Regions from separate parts of the Kitasatospora sp. NPDC002040 genome, predicted to be linked through region 1. Evidence: riboswitches for the same ligand, from Rfam matches in the RefSeq annotation. Region 1 holds a riboswitch; each other region holds the start of a gene.

Region 1 (4,669 bases):
GGTAGGCCGACCAGTTGCTGCCGACGCCGGTGCCGTCGGAGAACACCTTGGTCCCGTTCACGTACCAGTCGACGGAGTTGGCGCCGTAGTAGGTGCCGATGGTGACCCACTTGTCGTGGCCGACGGCGTTCGCGTCGGTGTGGTACTTCAGGCCGGACTTGACGTGGTTGGTCAGCTCCAGCAGACCGGCGTTGTCGGGGTGGTACTCGAACGAGTCGATCTCCCCGTTGCCGTTCTTCCAGGTCCACAGCGCCGGCCAGGCACCGGAGCCGGCCGGCAGCTTGACCCGGGTCTCGGCGTAGTCGCCGGTCTTCACCTGGAAGCCTTCCGAGGAGTACTCGGTGGTGAGCAGCCCGGTGTCCCAGGCCTGCTTGCCGTTCTCCAGGGTGTGGCTGGAGGGCTTGGCGGTGAAGGTCGCCACCCCGCCCGAGACGCTGACGCCGTTCTGGCTGATCCAGTCGAGCTTGTTGTCGTCCGGGTTGTGGGTGCCGTAGCGGTACGAGCTGCTGCGGTCGCCGACCCACTTGGAGCCCCAGGCGATCCCGTTGTCGAACTCCTCCGACCAGGTCAGCGCCTTGCCGGGGATCGGTGAGGTCCCGGCCGGGGTGGTGGGGGTCGGCGTGGGGGTCGGGGTCGGCACCGGGGTGGGCGTGGGGGTGGGCGTCGGGGTCGGGGTGACCGCGCCGCCGACCGTCAGCCGCTGCGACGGCAGGTTGTGCCAACTCCCGTTCAGGTCCTGCCAGAAGCCGAACTGGGTGTACGTGCCGGCCGGCAGCGAGCGGGCCCCGCTGGTGAAGTTCACGCCGCTCGGGCAGATCTGCACGTTGCTCGCGTTGCCGGGGAAGTCGAGGTTGCGGCCGGCCGCGTCGCGGACGCCGACACCGAGCGTCTTCGCGGTGAAGCAGCTGCCGGAGTGCACGGTCAGACCGGCCTTGGTCGCGGTGTTCGCGGCCATCGAGCCCGGCGTGAGCCGGTCCTGGGTGACGGAGGTGGCGGCCTGGGCCTGGCCGGCCAGCGGAGCAGCGGCGATCAGCGGTACGGCCACCAGGGCGGCCGCGCCGAGACGCGCAGGGGTCAGGGCAATACGCATGGGCAGGGTCCTCGTCGACGCCTACGAGGTGAGCTGTCGGGTTCGGGCCGGAGGACTGCCCGGCCGCGCGTGCGCGCGGCTTCACCCCGAGCGGTTCCCTGCCGGGGCAGGGGTGACCGCAGACTGACCTGGTTCCCCCGCTCCTGTCCGAACTCGGTGTGGTCGAGTAACCGTCGACGGGCGGACAGGACTCGGCGTCCCGGCGACGGCGTCCGCAGCGGCGCGGACAACTCCATGCAGGCTAGGCAGATTGTCCGACCATCGACAATGAGACCTCTCTCACATCCCCGGAAAACGGGCGGAATCAGGACGGCACTCCCGGTCGCACAGGAGGAATTACCGGTCCTGCTCACACGAATTGCCGAAATCCGGCAAACGGTGACCCAAGGGCCATTCCACCGCATCCGACGGCCGGTCAACTGCCGTTCATCCCAGGCCAATCAACTCGACGGGCCGGTGTTCTTATCATACGCTCGGCGCTCAGCGGGGGTTTCGCAGCGGCATTCACGAATGCCTGCTGCCATCTTTCGCCGACCAATCAACTCCGCCCCGATAAACGGAAGTTCGACCGACTTCTCCGTCCCGTCAGCGAAAGGCACAGACATATGCGCGCACCGCGCCCGTGGTTCAGCAGGTCCGCCGGAGTACTCGTCACGGCTCTCACCCTCGGCCTCCTCACCGGAGGTGCGGTCGGCCCGGCCAACGCCGTGACCGGCGACGTCCCGATGGACGACGAGTACTCCTTCACCGCCAAGCTCGCCATCGGCGACCAGGGTCTGAGCTGCTCCGGCGTTCTGATCGACCCGCTCTGGCTGCTGACCGCGAGGAGCTGCTTCGCCGACGGCACCACCCCCGCCGCCGCCGGCCCGCCGAGGCTCGCCACCACCGCGACGGTCAACCGGGTGGACCTGGCCGACACCGCGTCCGGACGGACCCTCAAGGTCACCACGCTCGCCCCGCACGCCGACCGCGACCTGGTGCTGGCCAAGCTGGAGTTCCCGGTCTTCGGGGCCAACCGGATCAAGCTCGGCAGCACCGCCCCGGCGGCCGGCGAGATCCTCACGGTGGCGGGCTTCGGCAGCACCCTGAGCACTGCCGCGCCGACCAAGCTGCGCGCCGGCGATTTCACGGTGCAGAGCGTCGACGCCGGCGGCATCGGTATCAGCGGCAGCTCCCCGAGCTACGTCTCCGTCTGCAAGGGCGACGCGGGCGGCCCGGCCTTCCGTACCGTCGGCGGTGTCCCCGAGCTGGTCGCGATCTCCAGCACCTCGCACCAGAAGGGCTGCTTCGGCGCCCCTGCCACCACCGACAACGGCGCCTACGAGGTCCGCACCGACAACCTCGGCAGCTGGATCGACGGCGTCGTGGCACCCACCCGCCCGCTGCTCGCCCCCGGCGCCACCCTGACGGCCGGTCAGTCCCTGCTCGGCCAGGACCTGAAGCTGACCATGCTCGCCAACGGCGACCTGGCGCTGACGCACCGGAAGGTCGCCAACGGCGTGCTCTGGTCCTCCGGTACCGGTGGCAACCCCGGCGCGTACGCCGTCATGCAGCCCGACGGCAACCTGGTGGTCTACCGGAGCGGCGGCGGGCCGGCCACCGGCGGCGCCCTCTGGTCCGGCAACACCTCGGGCAACAGCGGCGCCTACCTCGCCCTCCAGGACGACGGCAACCTCGTGCTCTACCGCGGGGACTCCGCTCCCGGCCCGGCGGCCGGCGCGCTCTGGTCCACCGGCACCCTCCGGACCGGACCGGCCTTCCCGTCCGGACGGACGGTCTGGCCCCGGCAGTGGGCCGAGCAGGGGAGCACCCTGCTGATGCTGCAGCAGGACGGCAACCTGGTGCTCTACCGCAGGAGCGACGGCGCGGCCCTCTGGGCCAGCCACACCAGCGGCAACCCCGGCACCCGGCTGGTGATGCAGACCGACGGGAACCTGGTGCTCTACCCGGCCAACGGCGGACCGGAGACCGGCGGCGCCCTCTGGAACAGCGGCACCTACGGCAACCACGGTGCCCACCTCAGGCTCCAGGACGACGGGAACCTGGTGATCTACCGCCAGGACGGCGGCCAGGGCATCGGCGGCGCCCTCTGGGCCACCAGCACCTTCGCCTGACCCTGCACCGCCCGGGGCCGGAGGGACCAACCCTCTGGCCCCGTCCGGGTGTTCAGGACAGCCAGGTCTGGATCTGGGCCGCTGCGGCCGGGGCCCAGCCGAGTTCGAGGTGGTTCAGGCCGGTGAGCAGCCTGGTGCCGGCGACGGTGCCGATGCCGGTGGTGTCGAGGGCGCTGGCGGTGAAGACCAGGCCGTCGCTGGGGCCGCGGTTCTCGTTCAGCAGGCCGGGCAGGTCGGCGGAGCCACCGGCCAGCAGGTAGCTGGGGATGCTCGCCGGGATGCCCGCCTGCTGGAGCGGCCCGATCAGTGAGCCGGCGTCGATCGCAGCCTGGATGCCCTGGCCGGAGCTGTAGTAGCCCTGGCCGCCGTAGTAGGTGGTCCACCAGTCCTGGGTGAGCTGGTCGACGCCGTACAACCCGTCCCAGCGGGCCAGCAGTTGGCGCTGCCCGGGGTAGCAGTCGTAGCCGCCGCTGGGCAGCACGCCGAGGCAGGGCTGCGCGGTGTAGCTGCCGTAGCAGGTCAGGTAGAGGTGCGGCGAGGGCGCGTTGGCGGTGCCGCCGCAGGCGGGCCAGGTGGCCAGCGAGAAGCTCCAGCCGTGGGCGTAGACGTAGTCCATACCGCCGTTGGGGCCGCCGAGCGTGACCAGGCGGCGGACGTCACCGACGTACGGCCGCCCCCAGGACGGGCGGACGGAGGAGACGTAACTGCGGGCCGCCACCTCGCCCTTGCTCCAGGCGACCAGGTCGGCCTGCGCCACGCCGAGCCGGTCCCGGATCAGGGCCAGGGCGTCACCGACCACCTGGGACTGCATCAGGTTGTCGCCGTGCTTGTGGGCGAAGTTGACCGCGAAGACCCGGTGCCCGGCGGCGGCCAGCTGCTGCGCCAGCCCGGTCGAAGGACAGCCGGAGGCACCGCAGTTGGTGCCCTCGCCCGGGTTGGCCCAGGCCCGGTCCGCGTTGTCGTTGGCACCGTGCACCAGCAGCACGGCGGACCCGGGGTTGGTGTTCCACCCGGCGGCGGAGTAGAGCAGGAAGCGGGCCGAGGAGGGGCGCTTGACGCCGCCGAACCAGGTCACCCGGGCGCCGTCCTGGTCCCCCCGGCCGTCGGCCGGGTACTGCTCGGTCCGGAAGCCCGGGGTGGTGTCGTAGTAGCGCTCGACCTTGGCCCAGCCGTTGCCGGGCGAGCCGAACGAGGCCTCCAGGCTCAGGTACCCGGGTGGCGCGGCGGCGGCCGGGCCGAGCCCGAGGGCGAGCGCGGCGATGGTGAGCAGCAGGACGAACAGTCGTCGCATGGTGGCTCCATGGGTGGGGGATGGAGCCACGGTAGGAACAGAGCCACGTCCCACCCATGTGACGAACACACATCCGCCACTTCGACGGAGTAGCGGTACGCCACAAGTCCCCTGAGTTCCATGGCAGTTACGCGCGAGTGAAGTGTTTCCGCAGCACTTCCGCAGGGACCTGAC
Region 2 (4,669 bases), on a different contig from region 1:
CTGGCGGTGCCGGTCGTGCCGGCGGCGCTCGACGTGCCGGGTTCGGTGCTGGCCGCGGTCGAGCACCTGCGGGCGACCGGGTCCCAGCGGCCCGCGCTGGCGCCGCTGGTGATCGGGCCCGAGGCCGATCCGGAGCTGCTCGCCACCGCGGCGGAGGAGTCCGGCTGCCCCAGCGCGGCCCCGCTCGGCGCCTACGCGGCGCTCGGCCAGCTGATCGCCTCGGCGTACCTCACGTCCCTGGCCATCCCGCTGCCCGACGAGGCCTGACCTCTTCTTCCCACGGGACCGGCCAGGGGCTCGGGGAACGGCAACGCCGCAGAAGTCGGCGTCACCGTTCCCCGAGCCCCTGGCCGTCGTGCGCCCGGAAGTCTCAGGCCAGCCGGGCCGTGGGCGCGGCGGTGTCGTGCAGGGCGAGGTGCGGGGTGGTGATCGGGCGGGGGCCCGGGGTGGCGGTGGTGGGGGTGCGACTGCTGTCCCGGTGGACCTGGACCGCCTGGGAGTCGCCGGCCCGGCGGAGCACGATGCGCTTGGGTTCAGGGAGGGCGGGGTCGATCCAGAGCTCGGGGCCGCCGAACTCGCAGTCCAGCACCGCGATGTCCTCCGGTGCACCGCCGTCCACGGCGGCGAACGCCACGCCCGCCTTCCGATAGCCCGTCAGTCGACTGCGGGTCACCAGAACGCTTTCGCCCGCCAGTTGGTGGTGCTTGGTGGAGACGGCGAAGTCCGACAGGCCGGCGCCGTCGATCAGCAGGCCGTCGAGCACTGTCCCCTTGTCCCGCCCGAGCGCGTGCAGGGCCACTCCCCCGGCCGCGTTGCCGTAGAGGACGCTGCCGGTGTAGTCGAAGTCGTTCAGGTAGGCGCCGTGCTCGATGCCCCAGCCGCCGTTGTGGTAGGCCACGAACTGCCCGACCACGTGGTGGTGTTGGGCGTTCAGCCAGACGAAGATGCCGTTCTCCAGGTTGTTGTGGGCCAGGCATCGCTCGAAGGTCCAGACGCCCTCGCTGGTCTCCGGCCAGTGGTAGCCGGAGGCGCCGTTCGCGCCCTGGACCCCGACCGCGACGCAGTCCCGTGCCACCCCGCCGGTGCCGGCGCCGAGGCTGAAGCCGGTCAGCCGGTAGCCGCGCGGGTTGGGGTCGAAGAGGGTCCGGGAGGCGACGCAGGAGTCGTAGGTGATGTCGTCGGACGGGCCCTGCGGGGTCCTGGTGTCCAGCGGCCCGTCCCACCAGTAGGCGTCCTCCCAGGTCTGGTGGCTGATGCAGCTGCGGAAGGTGATGCCGTGGCTGGCGTGCGGGACGAAGGCGTGGCTGCCGGTGTCGCGGACCACGACGCCCTCGACCACGGTGCCCCGGCTGCTGTCGGCGAGCATGTGGAAGTGCAGCCCGTACCGGCCGAGCACCGGCTCGGTGACGGCCTTGCCGTTCCACTGGTCCTTGCCCGGGGCGCGCGGCCCGAGCCAGCGCAGCGCGGCGTGCCGGACGTCGGACTTCCGGGAGCTGGTCAGGTGGACGTGGGCCCGGCCCTTCTCCGTCCCCTCGATTCGGACATTACGGGTCAAATTCAGCACCTCGGCCCCGACCGTGACGCCCCCTCCGGTGGCCACCCGGGGGTGCGGGTACTTGAGCGGGCCGTCCAGCGTGACGGTGCTGCCGCTGACGGCGGCGATGGTGCGCAGGTCGTACCGCTCCGAGAAGCCCTCGGCGTTGGGGGCTCCGGTCGGGGTGACGGCGAGCTCGTCGCCGGGGCGCCAGCCGGTCGGCGCGGCGGCGAGGGCGATGGTGGTGTCGCCCGCCTTCAGCGGGCCCGCGGCGCGGACCCAGGCCGTCCTGGCGGCGCCGTCCAGCCGCAGGTAGCCGGCGCCGGTGACCCAGAGGCCGGTGTCGCTCGGGACCAGGGTCATGCCACCGCCCTGGAAGCGTCGCTCGTCGACCGCCGGGAAGCGCAGGGTGTGCAGGACGGCATCGGTCGGAGCGAGCGTCAGACTGCCCTTCACCTCGACGTTCCCCGCCGAGCTGAGCACCACCGAGCGGTCGGCCGCGAAGGTCAGCGAACCGGATGCTTCGACCACCAACGACCCCACCGACACATCGGCATCCAGCAGCACGTGGTCGGAGATCCGGACGGCGGCGGCCGGGCTCGGCAGGCTGCCGCCCCACCCGGCCGGGTCGGACCACGGGCGGGCCGGCGCCGGGGTCGGCAGGGGGGACTCCGACGGCGAGGGCGACGGCGAGGCCGAGGGGACGTCGGTGCCGTGCGAGTGCGAAGCTTCGGCGGAGGGCGGCGGCAGAGCCGAGGGGCCGTCAGGGGCGCCCCCGGTGCGCCGGACCAGCTCCTCCACCCCGACCGCGGCCACCACCGTGCCGGCCGCGATCCAGCCGAGTACCTTTCTCCGCCCGGCCTTTGCCGAGTCGTTACCTTCCGGGGCCGGTTCGGGCCTCTTCGCGTGCCGCATGCCGCCGCGCACCTCTCCGCCCGGGCGGCGCCTGCGGCCGCCTCGCCTGAAGCATAGGCAAGTCCCTTGAACGGCAAGGCTTTTGATCAGATTCGATCGAAATCAACCATTGGAATTCACTCCTCCGGTCCATGAAGGTTCCCTGAACAAACCATGATCCACATCACAGAGGTTTGCGGTTTCAACTTAAGCCTGCCTAATGTGCTCCCCTGTTCGTGGCCACACGGACCCCGTCCATCCGGAACGCCGAGTCCTGCCACCGGATGAACAGGCAGCTCAGTACGCACCATGGCAGGGGCGGGGGAACCACAGGTAAGTCGCCGGGGATTGGTCCGATTTGACCGATTTTCGGCTAGGGGTGAAGCCGTGCTCAAGCACGGCCGGGCAACTCCAGCCCGAATCCGACAGCTCACCTCGCAGGCGTGGGAGAGGAACGCATCTTCATGCTGTCCAGCAGCGCCTCCAAGCGCACCCGCCGTCTGATCGCCGCGACCGGCGTGGTCGGCATCGGCCTCTCGGTCCCGGGCCTCGCGGCCGGTTCCGCCTCCGCCGCCACCGTCTCCACCTGGGACAAGGTCGCCCAGTGCGAGTCCACCGGCGACTGGAGCATCAACACCGGCAACGGCTTCTACGGCGGCCTCCAGTTCACCTCCAGCACCTGGGCCGAGTTCGGTGGCACCCAGTACGCCGCCCAGGCCAACCAGGCCACCAAGGGCCAGCAGATCTCGATAGCCGAGAAGGTGCTCGCCTCCCAGGGCCCCGGCGCCTGGCCGGTCTGCTCCGTCAAGGCCGGTCTGACCAAGGGCGGCGGCGCCGCCCAGGTCGACACCTCCTCGGACAGCTCCGCGAAGGCCGCCACCCCCAAGGCGACCACCCCCAAGGCCGAGACCCCGAAGGCCGCCGCCCCGGCGCCGAAGGCGGCCGAGCAGCAGACCACCACGACCACGGCGGCCAAGAGCTACACCGTGGCGCCGGGTGACTGGCTGTCCACCATCGCCCAGAGCCAGAACGTCGAGGGCGGCTGGGAGAAGATCTACGAGCTCAACCGGTCGATCCTGACCGAGGGCCCGGACATGATCTACCCGGGCCAGCAGCTGGCCCTCGGCGGCACCACCACCGTCGTCACCCCCGCGCCGAAGCCGATCGCCCCGGCGCCGGCTTCGCCCTCCACCGGCTCGTCCACCGGCTCCTCCGCCAAGACCGGCGGCAAGAGCACCAAGGCCGCCTCCGGCTCGACCACCGCCACCACGGTGGCGGCCACCGGCAGCAAGGCCGCCGCGATCAACTTCGCGATGTCCAAGCTCGGCCAGGCCTACGTCTACGGCGGCAGCAGCAACGGCGGTTGGGACTGCTCGGGTCTGACCCAGGCCGCCTTCCGCCAGGCCGGCATCTCGCTGCCGCGGGTCGCCAACGACCAGGCGGACGCCGCCACCCGGGTCTCGCTGGACAACCTCCAGACCGGCGACCTGCTCTTCTGGTCGAACAACGGCAGCAACTCCGGCGTCTACCACGTCGCGATCTACATCGGCGACGGCAAGTACGTCGAGGCCGCCAACCCGCGCGCCGGTGTGAAGACCGAGTCCATCGCCAACTGGGCGCCGGACTTCGCCGGTCGCGTCTGACGCACCCCCGGCCCGTAAGCGCACTGCCCCCGGAGACCTGGTCGGCTCCGGGGGCAGTGCGCTGCGGCGATATCCTGGGCGGGCGATGTGCGCCTTCGTTCCGTTGGTCATGTCCCGGAGTTCCCTGCCGACAGCCGACCGCGAGGACCAGCCATGACCGAGCAGCCCACCGGGGCCCAGCGCATCGCCGAGACCATCCGGCCCGCCATGCTGCAGGGTCTGCAGAACGCCGACCTGAGCGGCGCCACCGGCACCCAGCACATCAACGCCTGGGCGGACTGGATCGCCGAAGCCGTCTTCCACACCGCCGTCCAGCCGCTCGCCACCGAGCGGGACGCCTTCGCCGACCGGGTCGACACCCTCAGCGATATCGCCAAGCGCCACAAGGCCGACTACCTGGACGCCGTCCAGGACGTCCAGCGCCTGAACGCGCGGGTGGCCGAGCTCGAAGCCGCCCTCGGCCGGGCCGGGGCGCCGGCCGCCGACCCGTCCACGGACCTTCCCGCGACCCTTCCCGCAGACCTCCCCGCGGACCCGTCCGACGACTGAGCCACGGCCGCCCGGCCCGCCCCGCGCCGGCGCCGGTGGTACGCGACGG
Region 3 (4,669 bases), on a different contig from region 1:
AGAGCGCCGCACCACCGACCGGCCGGTCGCTGCTCAGCAGCCACGCCCCGTCCACCAGCTCGCAGCCGATCCGCCGGGTGAGCACGGCCGGGTGGTCGTCGAAGTCCGCGATCCGCCAGCCGAGTTCGGCGGTCAGGGTGAGCGTGCCGCCGACCGGCTCGGCGAACTCGGTGATCCGGTACGAGAGTTCGGCCAGCGGCAGCTGCGCCAGCCGGGCCAGCGCCGCCTGTTCGGCCGGCCGGGACGCCGGGGTGACCCCGGCCAGCAGGGCGGAGCGGTCCAGCCGGAGCTGCGCCCTGGCCCGGTCGGCGAGCAACGCCTCGACCGCGGACCTGGCCGAGGGCCGGGTGGCGCCGGCCGAGGCGCTCGGCGCCACCACGGTGGCCGGGACCGTCCGCACGGCCGGCGGCGAGAGCTGGACCAAGCCGGCCGCCGCCAGCAGCAGCGCGGCGCGGCGGGACAGCACGGAGCCGCCGACCGCTCCCCCGTCCACCGGGGCAGGGTCGGCGGCCGACGGCCGTGGACCGGTCAGACCCGCACCACCCCGGTGACGGGCATCGCGTTGACGCTCTCGTAGCGGACCCGGGCCCCGGGGTAGGGCGCGTGCACCACGACACCGCCGCCGGCGTACATCCCGACGTGGTGCATGTCCCTGTAGAAGATCACCAGGTCTCCCGGCCGGGCCTCGGCGAGGCTGATCCGCTGCCCCGCGCCTGCCTGCTGCTGCGAGGTGCGCGGCAGGGTCACTCCGGCCTGCCGCCAGGCCCAGTACATCAGACCCGAACAGTCGAACGTACGCGGGCCGGTCGAACCGTACACGTACGGGGAGCCGATCTTGCTGCTCGCGGCCGCCAGTGCGGCGGCGGCCCGGCCGGAGGCGGCGGGCAGGTTGCCGAGGTCGAGCCGCTCGCCGCCCCGGGCAGCCCGCTTGGCGGCGTCCCTGGCGTCGTCGTCGGCCATCCTGGCCCGCTCCCCCGCGCCCAGCGTGTTCAGCAGCCGCTGGGCCTTGACCAGCCGTTGCCGGATCTCCTGCTTGCCCTCGTCCAGGGTGCGGCGGACGGACTCCAGCTCGGCCAGCTTGGCGGTGGTCTCGGCCCGCTGCTGGTCGAGCCGGCGCTGACGGTCGATCACGTGCCGCAGGGTGTCGCTCTGCCGCTCCGTGGTCTGCTCCAGGGTGCGGGCCCGGGTCAGGTAGGCGTCCGGGTCGGAGTCCAGCATCAGCTGCACCGCCGGGTCGATGCCGCCCGCCCGGTACTGGGCGGCGGCCACCGAGCCGAGCCCGGAGCGCAGTTGGGTCAGCTCCTCCTGGGCCACCGCCACCTGGCTCTGCAGCGAACCGGTGTCGGCCTGCAGCTGCCGCTGCTGCTCCATCGCCGCGTTGAACTTCTCCGAGGCCTGCTCGGCCTCCTCGTAGAGCTGGTCGACCTGGGCCTTGACGTCCTTGCGGGTCGGCGGTTCGGCCGGGGCACCGGGTGCCGCCCCGGCGGTGCCGGTCGCGGCGAGCCCGAGCACCGTGGTGGCCGCGGCGGTCAGCACCAGCGCCCGGGTGAACCGGCGGGCGCCTGGCAGGGGAGAACGGCTGTGCGTCGACATACCGGCGGCGGCTCCATTCCTGCGCCGGGCCACCGCCGTCGCCCGGGTCGGGCGGCGTCCTCGCGAAGGTCCGGGGGCAGACGTTAGCGAGTCGCAGCGATCTAGTCCAAACCCCTACAGCACCGAATATTTGACCACTAATCGGACACCAGTGCCGGTTCCGGAAACGCCGCAGGCCCGGCACGGGGCCGGGCCTGCGGGCAGTACGACGAACGGGTGGTCAGACCCGGACGATGCGGGTGATCGACATCACCGTGGCGGACTCGTACCGCACCAGGGTGCCGGTCCGCGGGGCGTGCACGATCTGGCCGTTGCCGACGTACATGCCGACGTGGCCGCCACCGCGGTAGATGATCAGGTCGCCGGGCTTGGCGTCGGCGATGTTGGTGCCGATGTTCTGGCCGGCGCCCATCTGCGACTCCGAGGTGCGCGGCAGCGAGACCCCGGCCTTGTTGTAGGCCCAGAGCATCAGGCCGGAGCAGTCGAAGCTGTCCGGGCCGGTGGCGCCCCAGCCGTACGGCTTGCCGATCTGCGACACCGCGGCCGCGACCGCGGCGGCGGCGTGCGAACCGGCCGGCAGGCCGCTCAGGTCGGGGCGGCTCTCGGTGCGCGAGGCGCGGTCGTCCGAGGCGGGCTTGGCGGTCGCCTTGGTGGCGGCCTCCGCGGCGGACCTGGCCTCGGCGGCGCGCAGCGCCTCCTGCTCCTGCTTGCTCAGCGAGTCGAACAGCGACTGCGCGGCGGCCAGCTTGGCCTGGATCTGCTCCTTGCCGGCCTTGAGCTCCCGGGCGGTGCTCTCCAGGTCGGCGAGCTTGTTCTGCGCCTCGGACTTCTGCTGGTCGAGCTTGGCCTGCTCGCCCTTCAGCGTCTTGAGCGCGTCGGCCTGCGAGGTGCCGAGCTGGCTCAGCGAGTCGGCCTGGCCCAGGAAGGCGTCCGGGCTGCTGGAGAGCATCAGCTGGACGGTGGGAGATATCCCGCCGGTCCGGTACTGCTCGGCGGCGACCTCGCCGAGGGCGCTCTGAATGGTGGTCACCTCGGCCTGCTGCCGGGCCACCTGGTCCTGGAGGGCACTGACCTGACGCTGCAGGGTCTGCTGCTTCTCCGTGGCCGCGTTGTACTGCTCGGTCGCAGCCTCGGCCTGCTCGTTGAGCTGGTCGACCTGGGTCTTGACCTCGTCCTTGGTGGGAGTCGGGTCGGCGTGGGCACCGGTCTGGGCGGACAGGGCCACCGCAGCGGCGGCGGCAGCCGTGATGATCGAGACGCGGGTACGGCCGGCAGGCTTGGGACGACGATGGGACGCCACGAAGGCGGGCTCCTTCTTCCTACGTCCGCCTACCGGGTGAGCTGACGGGTTCGGGCTGGAAGAGATGCCCTACGACGCCTCACCGGCGAGCCGTCTCACGACGGTCCGTCGACCTGGCGCCGATTCACCCCGAGGAACGTGGTTCCCCGGCTCCGATCGACAGCACCCTCACAGGGGCTTCCCCGTACGGCAGTCGGACTGCCGCGCTGTGCGCTCGAACTCGGCGGTAACCCCCGCCGCCACCCAGGCTGGGTGATCGACAGTGCGGTGGTTCGAGACGACCCTAGTAACCCAACCGTGATCGGTTCAAATCCTTGTAAGTAAAAAGTCGTAATGAAGTCGTGATTCGTCAGAATTTACGACTGCCAGTGACCGGAAATGCACACTGTGCTGACGAAACCTCAGGTTGCGGGCATGGAACGGCCCGCCGAATGTGTCCCGGATCACAGAGAGATTTCGGCGGGCCCGCGCGTGTCACGGCGCGTCAGTTGCGGGTGTTGCTACGGAGATGTCCGTTATGCCGCATCAGGCTGACGGAAGGTCAGATCCGGCGGATGGTCTTGATCGGCATCGCGTCGCCCTGCATCACCTTGACCACGTCACCGGTGCGCGGGGCATGCACCACCAGGCCGTTGCCGATGTACATCCCGACGTGGTGCGCGTCGCTGTGGTAGATCACCAGGTCGCCCGGCTGCGCGTTGGCGAGGTTGTTCCCCACGCCGGTGCCGGCCGAGGCCTGCGACTGCGAGGTGCGCGGCAGCGAGACGCCGGCCTGCGCGTACGCCCAGACCATCAGGCCGGAGCAGTCGAAGGTGTTCGGGCCGGTGGCGCCCCAGACGTACGCCGAGCCGCGCTTGCTCATCGCGGCGGCGAGCGCCTTGGCGGCGTAGCCGGAGGCCGGCGGCAGGTTGCTGAGGTCGATCCGGCTGGAGTCGCGCGAGGCGCGGTCACCGAGCACGGCCCGCTGGTCGGCCACGCTGAGCTGGTTCAGCAGGCGCTGGGCCTCGGCCAGCTTCTTCTGCACCTCGGCCTTGGCGTCGTTCAGCACCTTGGTGTTGCGGTCCAGCTCGGCCAGCGTCTCCGCGGCCTCGGTCTTCTGCTGGTCCAGGCGGCGCTGCTGGTCCTTGAGCGACTGCAGGCTGTCGGTCTGGGTCCGGTTCACCTGGTCGACGCTGGACGCCTGGGTCAGGTAGTCCTCCGGGTTGGAGGAGAGCATCAGCGCCACCGAGGGGTCCACCCCGCCGTCGCGGTACTCCTGCGCCGCCACGGCGGCCAGGCCGCTCTGGAGCTGCGTCATCTGGTCCTGGCTGCGGGCCACCTGGTCCTGGAGCTGGTCGGCCTGCTTGCGCAGCTGCTCGGCCCGCTCCTTGGCGCCGTTGAAGCGCTCGGCGGCCTGCTCCTGCTCCTCGTAGAGCTTGTCGACCTGGATCTTGACCTCGTCCTTGTTCGGCTTGGCAGGGGCCGCGTGGGCACCGGCCTGGGCCGAGAGGGCGACCGCGGTGGCAGCGGCAGCGGTCAACACGGAGACCCGTGCGCGACTGGGCTGCTTGGGGCGGCGGTGGGAAGCCAAAGGACGAGCTCCTTCATCACTCCTGGACTCGACCTCACCCGATCGGGTGCATGTCCAGAATATAGGTTTGACGCCAGACCCTAGTGAACTTGCCAGCGGTCCGCTACTCCCCAACCCGTACGAACTTCCGTCCACGGACCGGAATTCACCGGACCGACACATGCCCGCCACGCCGCCCTGACCTACCGTCAGGGCAGGTCAGGGCC
Region 4 (4,669 bases), on a different contig from region 1:
CCGGGACCACCGCACCGCCCGGAACGGTCATCCGCAGCGAGAACGCCCCGGCGCAGGCCACCGGGGTCGCGCCGTCCCGGACCACCAGTGAGCGGGCCGGCTCGGTCAGCGCCTTCCAGAGCGCGCGCTCCTCGGGCTGCTCCTCCGGGCCGCCGAAGGCGACCTCCAGGGCCCGGTACCAGTCGTCCCACTCCTCGGCCGTCAAGGTACGTACCGTCAGGCCGTCAACTGTTGCGTCGTCAAAGGGTCCGGTCTCAGCGGTCATATGCCAACAGCTACCACCGACCTGCGTCGTGCGCGACCGACTTTCGGCGGCTTGACGTGACGTGTCCGGGCTCCCGGGGGCTCCCGGGCGGCTCCGGCGGCCGAAACCCGCCGGGCCGGTGCACGCGCGTGCGCCCGGCGGCGCCCCAACCGTCGACGGCGGGCCACAGCGGTGGATAAGGTCAGAGGCCATGGCTGGCAGCACGCCGGGCGCGACGCCCCGGCCGACTGAGACGGGCCCGGGCGCGCAGGCGGCCGACACCCCGTGGACGGCCCGGTTGCGCAGCAGGCTCTACCGGGTCCGCCGAGTGCTGCGCCGGACCGGGGTGGACTACTTCCGCGGCGACGCCTCCGACTGGCTCGCCTTCGCGGTGCTGTTCGCGGCCGTCCCGCTGCTGGTCCTGCTGAACGTGCTGATCCCGGCCTGGGCGCCGCCCACCGCGCTGGTGCTGCCGATCCTGGCCGGTGCCCTGCTGCTGCGGCCCGGCACCCTGGTGCTGCTCTACGCGGCGGCCGCGCTCGGCCTGTCGGTCGAGTCGCTGATCCACACCGGCGAGCGGGTCGCCAGCACCAGCCCCGACACCTATGTCTACGGCGTCACCCCCGGCGCCGCCCTGGTGGTCGGCGCGGTCGGGGTGGCCGGGCTGCTGCTGGCCCAGTTCCGCAGCCGGGTCGGGGTGCCCTGGCGGGGCGGCGGCTCGATGCTGTTCGACCTGCGCGAGCGGCTGCGGGTGCAGAGCCGGGTGCCCGCGCTGCCCGAGGACTGGTCCGCCGACATGGCGCTCCGCCCGGCCGGTGGCCAGTCCTTCTCCGGCGACTTCGTGGTCGCGGCCAGGACCGGCCCGGGCCGCCGCACCCTGGAGGTGGTGCTGGCGGACGTCTCCGGCAAGGGGATGGACGCGGGCTCCCGGGCGCTGCTGCTCTCCGGCGCCTTCGGCGGCCTGCTCGGCTCGCTGCCCGCCCAGCAGTTCCTGCCCGCCGCCAACGGCTACCTGCTCCGGCAGGACTGGGAGGAGGGCTTCGCCACCGCGGTCCACCTGGTGCTGGATCTGGACACCGGGGAGTACGAGCTGTTCTCGGCCGGACACCTGCCCGGGATGCAGCGGCACGCCGGCACCGGCTGCTGGGAGGTCAAGGAGTCCACCGAGGGCGCGCTGCTCGGGGTGTACGACGGCGCGGTGTTCGAGGCGGTGCGCGGCCGGCTGGACCGGGGCGATGTGCTGATGCTCTGCACCGACGGCATGGTGGAGATCCCGGGCCGGGACCTGACCGAGGGGATGGACCGGCTGATGGGCGAGGCGGACCGGCTGGTCGGCGGCGCCGCGTTCTCCCAACACGGCGGCCGGGGCTCGGCGGTGAAGCTGATCGAGTCGGTGGCCAAGGACGTGAACGACGACCGCGCGGTGCTGCTGCTCTGGCGCGGGTGACGGTCCGGTGGCCGGTGTGTGTCAAGTCGGTGCGCCGGTCTTCGGCCATTCCTGATCGCCGCCGGGCGGAGTGGATCTAGGTCGGCCCCCACCAGCACGGGAACGGTCAACTTCCAGTTGGGGGCACCCGTCCGACGGACCGTCAGCTCGGCTGGGCTATCGTCTCGGTCGGCGGAAATTCGTCTCACATCGCAGGATCTTCGCGGCTGCCTTCCGGCAAGTCCTTTACGCAGTCCGCACGAACGACCACACTGAGTCCGGGTGGGACGGTCGGTTCTCGGGGGTCTCGGGGGATTGGGCCCGCCACGAAGCCTCGCTACGAAAGAATGAGGAAGTGAGTCCGGGTGGCCTTCTCCGTCTCTGCCCTGGTCCTGTTCGGGATCATCGTCATCATCTTCATCCGCAACAAGCAGTTGAAGACGAGCCATGCGATCATCGCCGCGCTCTTCGGTTTCATGCTGAGCCAGTCCACGGCGGCCAAGCCGATCCAGGACTTCCTCAGCCAGCTCGCGCAGACCATCTCCTCGGTCGCCAGCTGATCCGTCAGCGCCGTTCGGGCCTTCCGGTCCGCTAGCGACGGCCCCGCCACCAGCGACCCAACCGTCCACGCGGTGGCACGGGTTCGGCCTGCGGCGGGGCCACGGCACCGGGGTGCTCGGCGACCATCAGCAGGAACAGCCGGGCCCAGCGCAGCCGTTCGCCGCGCGGCCAGTCCTGCGCCCGCAGGGCCGCCGAAGCCGCCTGGCACACCGCGCCGTTGACCCGGACCTCGGCGACGTCATGGCCGGTCTTGCCGCCGAAGAACAGCTTCACGCCGTTCACCTGGCGGTCGGTCAGCTCCGGCAGCTCGGCGGCGGTCAGCACCGGGGTCAGTTCGCGCCCGGCGAGCCAGTCGGTCAGCGGGCCGGTGTCGGCTCCGAAGACGGCGGCCGGGCCCTGCACCACGTGCCAGCCGGGGAAGTCGGGCGTGGAGCAGTGCGCACCGCTGCCGCCGAGCAGCCCGACCACGGTGGTCGCCGTGGTCCCGGCCCACATCCTGACCGCGCTGTCGAGCTGCTCCACCTCGGTGCCGCCTACGCCGGCTGCACAGTCCCAGATCACCGGGGCGTCGCCCCGGCCGAGGTGCAGCACGTAGCCGAGGTCGAGGTGGCCGCCGGTGCCGGGCTCGGTGTGCTCGCGGAACGCCACCGCCGTGGTGCCTGGTCCGCGCACCACCGCACCGTCCACCGTGAACTCCTGACCCAGCCCGGCCATCTCGCGGACCACACCGCGCTGGACCACGGCCAGCCGCTCCTCGGGGCGCACAGACGGGTCTCCTCGCTTCGCAGCACTTCGAACAGCGGCTCTCGATGCTCGAACGCCGCGAGCGTATCGGCCCGACGTGAGCGGTGTCACGGTGAAGGTTGGCGGAGCGGGATCGAGCGGGTACGCACGGCGATTTCCGCCACCCTCCGTGGGCGGGCCGGGGACGAAGCGTCAGCGAATCGGGCCCCCAGAGGCCCAGGTCCCGTCCGGAGCGTGACCTTCGTCCCTGATCATCCTTATTGACCGTTCAACCGGGGCTTGCCAGCAAGCGGAGGATCGGCTTCTATTCGAGGCCTGTCCGGTGAACGACCGGACGGGCTCAACCGGGCGGAACGCCGAGTCCTGCCGCCGCCCGGCGCCTCGAACAAGGCACGCATGGCAGGAGCGGGGGACCCAAGGTAAGTCGCCGAACCGGTGTGACCGGTCCGGCTTGGGGTGAAGCCGCATTCCTGCGGCCGGGCAACTCCAGCCCGAACCCGACAGCTCACCTCGTAGGCGTCGGAGAGGACCACCCATGTCCGCACAGGGCAAGCACCGTCGCGTCCAGCTGTCCCACCTGACCCGGATCGCCGTCGCGACCGGCGTCCTCGGCGCCACCTTCGCGCTTCCGGTGGCCGCCGCCAGCGCCCACCAGGGCCACGCCACCGCCGTCGCACCGCAGGCCGCCCCGGCTGCCGCGAGCACTCTCGCCACCGAGACCGCCACCGAGACCCCGGCCGTGGCCCCGGTCGCGGACGCCACCCCGGCGGCGAGCCAGTACAAGGTCGTCGGCGGCGACACCCTCTCGAAGATCGCCACGGCCCAGCAGGTCGACGGCGGCTGGGAGAAGCTCTACCAGGACAACCGCAGCGTGGTCGGCGGCAACCCGAACCTGATCTTCCCGGGCCAGCAGCTCTCGCTCTCCGGCAAGGCCGCGGCCGCCGTCGCGCCGAAGGCCGCCGAGGCCCCCAAGGCCGAGACCAAGCCCTCCACCAACTCCACCGCGGACACCTCCACCAAGGCGTCCCGCTCCAAGTCGGCCGTCGCCCCGAAGGCCGTCGAGGCCCCCAAGGCCAAGCCGGCCACCACCGCGCCGAGCACCGCCGCCGCCAAGCCGGCCACCGTGGCCACCGGCGGTTACGTCGCCCCGGTCAGCGGCGGCACCTCCACCGCGTACCACGCCTCCGGTTCCTCCTGGTCCAGCGGCTACCACACCGGTGTCGACTTCCGCGCCTCGACCGGCACCAGCGTCAAGGCCATCACCGCCGGCACCGTGGTCTCGGCCGGCAACGGCGGGTCCTACGGCAACGAGGTCGTCGTCAAGCACGCCGACGGCAAGTACTCCGAGTACGCCCACCTCTCCTCGATCTCCGTCTCGGTCGGCCAGTCCGTCTCGGCCGGCCAGCAGCTGGGCCTCTCCGGCGCCACCGGCAACGTGACCGGCCCGCACCTGCACTTCGAGGTCCGCACCGGCCCGTCCTACGGCTCCGACATCGACCCGGTCGCGTACCTCCGCGCCCACGGCGTGAGCCTGTAACGGTCTGACCCCGTCTCAGACGCCTTCGGCCCCCGGATCACCGATCCGGGGGCCGAAGGCGTACCCGCCCTGCCGCACAGACGACTTCGGCCCCGGGCCGGCGACTTGGTCGCCGGCCCGGGGCCGAAGTGGGTGGAGCGGGTGACGAGAATCGAAC

What was found. A riboswitch is a leader RNA that binds a small molecule or an ion and turns the genes downstream of it on or off. The one in region 1 is predicted to bind cyclic di-AMP.
Region 2: linked by a shared signal. The riboswitch ahead of ABT118_RS27905 (transglycosylase family protein) and the one ahead of ABT118_RS24035 (glycoside hydrolase family 16 protein) in region 1 are both predicted to bind cyclic di-AMP.
Region 3: linked by a shared signal. The riboswitch ahead of ABT118_RS19895 (C40 family peptidase) and the one ahead of ABT118_RS24035 (glycoside hydrolase family 16 protein) in region 1 are both predicted to bind cyclic di-AMP.
Region 4: linked by a shared signal. The riboswitch ahead of ABT118_RS15005 (M23 family metallopeptidase) and the one ahead of ABT118_RS24035 (glycoside hydrolase family 16 protein) in region 1 are both predicted to bind cyclic di-AMP.

What each region holds. Positions count from the first base shown of each region.
Region 1 covers NZ_JBEOXV010000012.1:134,072-138,740, forward strand. Annotated here, with positions in the region: gene ABT118_RS24035 (glycoside hydrolase family 16 protein) at 1-1,090, opposite strand, end outside; cyclic di-AMP (ydaO/yuaA leader) riboswitch at 1,094-1,259, opposite strand; gene ABT118_RS24040 (trypsin-like serine protease) at 1,696-3,204, shown strand; gene ABT118_RS24045 (esterase/lipase family protein) at 3,257-4,495, opposite strand.
Region 2 covers NZ_JBEOXV010000018.1:15,799-20,467, forward strand. Annotated here, with positions in the region: gene ABT118_RS27895 (sirohydrochlorin chelatase) at 1-267, shown strand, start outside; gene ABT118_RS27900 (hypothetical protein) at 371-2,449, opposite strand; cyclic di-AMP (ydaO/yuaA leader) riboswitch at 2,722-2,887, shown strand; gene ABT118_RS27905 (transglycosylase family protein) at 2,872-4,071, shown strand; gene ABT118_RS32785 (hypothetical protein) at 4,225-4,620, shown strand; partial or broken gene ABT118_RS27910 (hypothetical protein) at 4,635-4,669, opposite strand, start outside.
Region 3 covers NZ_JBEOXV010000008.1:138,585-143,253, reverse strand. Annotated here, with positions in the region: gene ABT118_RS19905 (hypothetical protein) at 1-493, opposite strand, end outside; gene ABT118_RS19900 (C40 family peptidase) at 529-1,593, opposite strand; gene ABT118_RS19895 (C40 family peptidase) at 1,814-2,893, opposite strand; cyclic di-AMP (ydaO/yuaA leader) riboswitch at 2,904-3,068, opposite strand; gene ABT118_RS19890 (C40 family peptidase) at 3,435-4,463, opposite strand; gene ABT118_RS19885 (NYN domain-containing protein) at 4,662-4,669, opposite strand, start outside.
Region 4 covers NZ_JBEOXV010000004.1:416,117-420,785, reverse strand. Annotated here, with positions in the region: gene ABT118_RS15025 (GNAT family N-acetyltransferase) at 1-265, opposite strand, end outside; gene ABT118_RS15020 (PP2C family protein-serine/threonine phosphatase) at 543-1,691, shown strand; gene ABT118_RS15015 (hypothetical protein) at 2,036-2,230, shown strand; gene ABT118_RS15010 (DUF6348 family protein) at 2,262-2,996, opposite strand; cyclic di-AMP (ydaO/yuaA leader) riboswitch at 3,355-3,507, shown strand; gene ABT118_RS15005 (M23 family metallopeptidase) at 3,511-4,512, shown strand.